DNA from 3 places in the Paraburkholderia sp. FW306-02-B genome. Region 1 is predicted to be linked to each of the others. Evidence: predicted binding sites of a transcription regulator. Region 1 holds the regulator's gene; each other region holds the start of a gene.
What was found. The regulator sigma-54, encoded in region 1, starts transcription at its own class of promoters, with help from an activator protein. The targets are predictions, from matches to a motif close to TGGCANGNAANCTGCTTT.
Positions count from the first base shown of each region.

Region 1 (2,271 bases):
GTTTCATTCTGCTCGACGAACCGTTCGCGGGTGTCGATCCGATAGCGGTTCTGGAAATCCAGAAGATCGTCAAGTTCCTGAAACAGCGCAATATCGGCGTGCTCATCACCGACCACAACGTGCGCGAAACGCTCGGCATCTGCGATCACGCATACATCATCAGCGACGGCAGCGTGCTGGCTGCCGGTGCGCCAAGCGACATCATCGAAAATGAAAGCGTGCGGCGTGTCTATCTGGGCGAACACTTCCGCATGTAAGTACACAAAGGATTGCCGGCGGAGCGAACGCGCATCATCCGCCGGCCCCTTTGCGGCAGCCGCACATCCGCACTTTTGACCTGGGCCGTCCCGCGCCCGGCGCTGCCGAAAACCGGCGCACGCGTTATTGCGAATGTCGCAAGGTATCGCGGTCGTGGCAAACTCTCTACAATGAATCTCAACTTGCCATGAAAGCCAGCCTCCAACTCCGCCTATCGCAGCATCTTGCGCTGACCCCGCAACTGCAGCAGTCCATCCGGCTGCTTCAGCTGTCTACGCTCGAACTGCAGCAGGAAGTCGCAATGGCGATCTCGCAGAATCCGCTCCTCGAGAACGAGGACGACTGGATCGCGAGTCCCCTGCGCGTGGCGGCCGACGGCTCGCTGATCGCCCAGGCGCCCAACTCCTCGGCGCCGCCCGACCAGATGGGGGGCAATACGTCGTCCTCGTCCACCAGCAGCAGCGAGCGCGCCGAGAACGGCGAGCCGCAGGGCGTCGACGAATATAACGGCCTCGCGGGAGAGGGTAACGGCGACGCGTCGCAATGGAATCTCGACGACTACGGCCGCTCCGGCAACGCGTCGGACGACGACGATCTGCCGCCGCTGCAAATCCACGAATCGAGCACCTCGCTGCGCGATCACCTGATGGCGCAATTGCGCGTTACCCAGGCGGGCCAGCGCGACCGCGCGCTGATCACCTTCCTGATCGAATCGCTTGACGACGACGGCTACCTCACCGCCACGCTGGACGAAGTGCTGGCCGACATGCCCGAAGAGCTCGAAGTCGACCTCGACGAGTTGAACGCCGCACTCGCGCTGCTGCATAGTTTCGACCCGGCGGGTGTCGGCGCGCGCTCCGCGTCCGAATGTCTCAAGCTACAGCTGCTGAGGCTCGACGGCTCGCCTACCCGCACGCTCGCGCTCGACATCGTTGCCCATCATCTGGAACTGCTCGCGGCGCGCGATTTCACGCGCCTGCGCAAACATCTGAAGGCCAGCGACGACGACCTGCGCGATGCGCATCTGTTGATACGCTCGCTCGAGCCGTTTCCCGGCGCGGCCTACGGCAAGGCGGAAGCGGACTATGTCGTGCCGGACATCATGGTGCGCAAAACGGCACAGGGCTGGCAGGCGGAACTGAACCCGGAAGTCGTGCCGAAGCTGCGGATCAACCATCTTTACGCGAATATTCTGCGCAATAACCGGGGCGATCCGGGCAGCGGATCGTTGCGCCAGCAACTGCAGGAAGCGCGCTGGCTGATCAAGAATATCCAGCAGCGGTTCGAGACGATCCTGAGGGTCGCGCAAGCTATTGTCGAACGTCAAAAGAGCTTTTTTGTGCACGGCGAAATTGCCATGCGCCCCTTGGTTTTGCGGGAAATTGCTGATACGCTGGGCCTACACGAGTCGACTGTCTCGCGTGTGACAACCGGTAAATACATGCTGACCCCATTCGGGACGCTTGAATTTAAGTACTTCTTCGGGTCACACGTCTCAACCGACACGGGCGGCGCGGCCTCCTCCACGGCGATTCGCGCGCTCATCAAGCAACTGATAGGAGCGGAAAACCCGAAATCTCCTCTTTCAGACAGCCGCATAGCCGAACTGCTGGCGGAACAGGGCTTCGTGGTCGCACGGCGTACCGTTGCGAAGTACCGCGAAGCGCTCAAGATTCCGGCAGTCAACCTGCGCAAGTCTCTGTAGCCCGTCGCCTCCCGCGGCGGGCATTTACCGGCCGCTCCGCAGTTGGCGGACAGGCCGGCCGATGCGACCTGCCAGAAGTCAGTCACCGGGGGGCGACTCAGGCAAGCCGACGATCGACCGGACCTACGTCATTGTGCGGAACAAGCGGCATCTAGCTTGGAGAAGCACTATGAATCTGCAGATCAGTGGACACCACCTCGAAGTAACGCCTGCGTTGCGCGAATACGTGATCACCAAACTGGATAGGGTGCTAAGACATTTTGATCAGGTCATCGACGGCAGTGTGGTCCTCTCGGTCGACAACCACA
Region 1 covers NZ_JBYSXZ010000001.1:480,813-483,083, reverse strand. Annotated here, with positions in the region: gene lptB (LPS export ABC transporter ATP-binding protein) at 1-257, shown strand, start outside; gene AC3WOG_RS02165 (RNA polymerase factor sigma-54) at 446-1,963, shown strand; gene hpf (ribosome hibernation-promoting factor, HPF/YfiA family) at 2,133-2,271, shown strand, end outside.

Region 2 (2,271 bases), 2.1 Mb from region 1:
TCGAGACGTTGTTGCACGAGCAGATCTGCGCGCCTGCCGGGAGTGCCTCGACGCCGAGCGCCGGTTTCGCCTGACCATCCGATTGCGGCAGGATCAGGAATTCAGGCGCTTCCGGCAACTCGATGCGGTTCAGCATCATCTGCAGCAGGCTGCCGTACTCGCTCGCGTCGCCGACCATCACGCCGCCGAGCAGATACTTGCCGCATTCGGACACCACCAGCTTCTTGTAGACCTGCTTGCGCTCGTCGCTGAACTGATATGCGCGGCTGCCCGGCGTGTTGCCGTGCGCATCGCCGATGCTCGCGACGTCCACGCCCATCAGCTTGAGCTTGGTGCTCATGTCGGCGCCGGCAAATTCTGCCGAGTCGCCGAGCAGTTGCTTCGCCACCGCGCGCGCCATTTCATAACCCGGCGCAACGAGGCCGAACAGTTGACCGTTCCACAGCGCGCACTCGCCGATCGCATAGATGTGCGGGTCGCTCGTGCGGCACGCGTTGTCGATCACGATGCCGCCGCGCGCGCCGAGCGTCAGCCCGCTCGCGCGCGCGAGATCGTCGCGTGGACGAATGCCGGCGGAGAACACGATCATGTCGGTGTCGAGATGGCTGCCGTCGGCGAACTGCATGCGGTGCGTGCCATCCTCGCCGTCGACGATCGCCGTGGTGTTCTTCTGCGTGTGGACCGTCACGCCAAGCTCTTCGATCTTGCTGCGCAGCACGCGGCCGCCGCCGTCGTCGACCTGCACTGCCATCAGGCGCGGCGCGAATTCGACCACGTGGGTTTGCAGGCCCATGTCGCGTAGCGCCTTCGCGCATTCGAGGCCGAGCAGACCGCCGCCGACCACCGTGCCCGTCTTCGAGCGCGCGCCGCATTCCTGCATCGCTTCGAGGTCGTCGATGGTGCGGTAGACAAAGCAGTCGGCGCGTTCGCGGCCCTGCACCGGCGGCACGAACGGATACGAGCCGGTGGCGAACACCAGCTTGTCGTACGGCAGCGTCTCGCCGGTCGACACCGTCACGCTACGCGCGTCGCGGTCGATCGCGACCGCCTTCGCATTCAGCTTGAGCAACACGTTCTGGCGTTCGAAGAAACCCGGCTCGACCAGCGAGAGATCGTCCGCCGACTTGCCCGCGAAGAATTCGGACAGATGCACGCGGTCGTACGCAGGCCGCGATTCTTCGCACAGCACGGTGATATCGAGGCCATGCGCGGCGTCTTGCGCCAGGCATTCGACCAGTTTGTGGCCGACCATCCCGTGACCGATAACGATGATTTTCATGACCGCCGTTTCCTCAATGTGCTGGGCTTGAATCGCTGCCGGTTGGCTGGTGCGCGAAAGCGATTCCGAAAATAAAAAACGGCGTCCCGCGAACCCAGTCGATGACTGAATTCGGGGGACGCCGTTGTCCAAACCTGTGATGCAGCGAGCACTGTGTTGTTGCACTCGCGCCGGATCCACGTTGATCCGATGGCAAGGCTTAACGCAAAGGCCGTGCCAATTGCGAGAAATGCCTGCTGCAAGGCCGCGGCGCGGGAGTTTGTGGCGAATGGCACGCGCGTGCGGCGAACGCGGCACGCGACGCGTTTTGATGCAGCCAGGCACTCGGGTGGTGCGACGCAGCACTGCGCACGTGCGAGGGGCAAGCACGCGAACGGTGCGTTTCCGGTGCATTTCCCGGCCTGCCGGCGAAGCGTGGCAAGGGTTGGGCGTGCATTGCCGCGTGATGGCGTAGTACTTGCATGAGTGTGTGCCGAGCCTTCCGGCAACGCAGCCGCGAGTGCATAAAACCCGCATGAAACCCGAGCGAAGCACAGCGCAGTGTTTCGCTCCGCTTAAAGATAGTGAGCAGCAAACGGACAACGGCGTCCCCTCGTGACCATCACGAGCGGACGCCGTTTTTTATTTGGCGCTGACAATAAGTACGACTACGTCGACCCACACAGAAGCTAAGGACATCGCGATGAAGACAACCACAGGCAAGGTCACCTTATTGAGCGCCGGCCCGGGCGAGCTCGACCTGCTCACGCTCAAAGCCGCCAAAGCGCTGGCAGCCGCCGACGTCGTGCTGCTCGACGACCTCGCCAATCCCGAGATCGTCTCGCTGGCGCCGCAGGCGCGTGTGATTCGCGTCGGCAAGCGCGGCGGTTGCCGTTCGACGCCGCAAGCGTTCATCGAACGCCTGATGCAGCGCTATGCGCTCAAGGGCTTGCATGTCGTGCGCGTCAAAGGTGGCGAAGCGCTGCTGTTCGGCCGCGCCGGCGAAGAACTCG
Region 2 covers NZ_JBYSXZ010000001.1:2,543,403-2,545,673, forward strand. Annotated here, with positions in the region: gene nirB (nitrite reductase large subunit NirB) at 1-1,279, opposite strand, end outside; gene cobA (uroporphyrinogen-III C-methyltransferase) at 1,962-2,271, shown strand, end outside.
Region 2: nirB (nitrite reductase large subunit NirB) is a predicted target of sigma-54. The motif match lies at 1,481-1,498, and genes of this name have one in related genera.

Region 3 (2,271 bases), on a different contig from region 1:
GGCCAGAAAGGCGCCGCCCAGCATTTTCAATGCGCCGGGCACGATCCAGCCAGGGCCGGCCGAAATCAGCGCGATCCACCAGCGGACGCGATTCTCGCGTGTGCGCGGCGGCAGGAAACGCAGATAGTCGACCTGTTCGCCGATCTGCACGATCAGTGAGAACACCACCGTGCAGCCGGACCCAAACGCGACCAGGTTGAAGTCGTGGCCGTCCCCCGAGAGGCCGCCGAAGGTGACCCATTCAGCGAGCACGTGCGGCTCGCGCCACAGCACCACGGCGTACGGCACGACGAGCAGCACGATCCACAAAGGCTGGGTCCAGCCTTGCAAGCGGTTGATGAACGTGATGCCGAAGGTCACCACCGGAATGATGACGAGCGCGCTGATCACGTAGGCGACCGATAGCGGGACCTTCAGATAAAGCTCGAGCGCGAGCGACATGATGGCCGCTTCGAGCGCGAAGAATACAAAGGTGAAGATCGCGTAGATCAGCGAGGTCAGCGTGGAGCCCATATAGCCGAAGCCGGCGCCGCGCGTGAGCAGGTCCATGTCGACGCCGTTGCGCGCGGCGTAGTAGCTGATCGGTATGCCGGTCAAAAAGATCAGCACCGAGACGGCGAGGATCGCGTAGACCGCGTTCGTAAAGCCGTAGTTCACCACCAGCGCGCCGCCGATTGCCTCCAGCACGAGGAACGACACCGCGCCGATCGCCGTATTGGCAACGCGGAACTCCGACCAGCGCCGGAACGTGCGCGGCGTGAAGCGCAGCGCGTAATCCTCGAGCGTTTCGTCGCCGACCCATGCGTTGTAGTCGCGGCGAATCTTGACAATGCGCTGCGTGCCGCCGGACGGGGGACGCGATGCCCCAGCTTGGGTGACCGGGTCGGCGGGGCGCGGGGTTTGTGATTCCGTTTGGTGCATCGAGACTTTTCGTCGGCGGGTTCCGGGGCTAGCGGTGCGGTCATGCAAATTGCATTCCATTCGCGGCCGGCGCGACACCGTCGTGCCATCGGCGGCGCCTCGGCGCCACGGCTCGCGTGCCATGCCGACGCGATTATAGGGAGCGTAATTTCGCCGCGCCCTACGTCAACTGACGTATTGGGCCGCGCAAATTGGCTACCTACCTTTCGTGACGTCGACACCGTCAGCCGGTTTCCAGCGCGGGTCGCCCGACCACGACTACAAGGAGAATTCGATGTCACACGACGATCGGCACAAGCCCGGCATGCCTTCGGCGCTGCGCCGTAAACTGTTGATGGGCCTCGCTGCCGCGCCCGCGCTGGCGATGTCCGGCATCGCGCGGGCTCAGCAGTATCCGACCGCGAAGGTCAACACCACGCACCTGGCTGTGACCGACACCGAAGTGACCGTCGGCCAGCTGCATTCGGCGACCGGCACGATGGCGATCTCCGAAACCGGCTCGATTCAGGCCGAACGGCTCGCGATCGAACAGATCAATGCGGCAGGCGGCATTCTCGGCCGTCAGATCAAGATCATTCAGGAAGACGGCGCGTCCGACTGGCCGACCTTCGCGGAGAAATCGAAGAAACTGCTCGAAAACGATCACGTGGCCGCGGTGTTCGGCTGCTGGACCTCGGCCTCGCGCAAGGCGGTGCTGCCGATCTTCGAACGCGATAACGGCCTCCTGTACTACCCCACCTTCTACGAAGGGCTCGAGCAATCGAAGAACGTGTTCTACACCGGGCAAGAGGCGACCCAGCAGATTCTCTGGGGGCTGAACTGGGCGAACCAGACCAGGAAGGCAAAGAGTTTTTTCCTGATCGGCTCCGACTACATCTGGCCGCGCACGTCGAACAAGATCGCCCGCAAGCATATCGAGCAGCATCTGACCGGGTGCAAGGTGGTCGGCGAGGAGTATTACCCGCTCGGTACCACCAACTTCAACTCGCTCATCAACAAGATCAAGATCGCCAGGCCGGATTGCATTTACGCGATCATCGTCGGCGGCTCGAACGTCGCGTTCTATAAGCAGCTCAAGGCGGCCGGCATCACGGCGGACAAGCAGTTCCTGCTGACCATCTCGGTGACCGAGGACGAAGTGCTTGGCATTGGCGGCGAAAACGTCGCGGGTTTCTACTCGGCGATGAAGTATTTCGAATCGCTCGACAACGACAACAACAAGAAATTCGTCGCGGCGTTCAAGGCCAGGTATGGATCCAGGTCGGTGATCGGCGACGTTACCCAGGCGGCCTATCTCGGCCCATGGCTGTGGAAAGCGGCGGTGGAAAAGGCCGGCAGTTTCGACGTCGA
Region 3 covers NZ_JBYSXZ010000002.1:1,843,512-1,845,782, forward strand. Annotated here, with positions in the region: gene AC3WOG_RS29460 (ATP-binding protein) at 1-921, opposite strand, end outside; gene urtA (urea ABC transporter substrate-binding protein) at 1,196-2,271, shown strand, end outside.
Region 3: urtA (urea ABC transporter substrate-binding protein) is a predicted target of sigma-54. The motif match lies at 960-977, and genes of this name have one in related genera.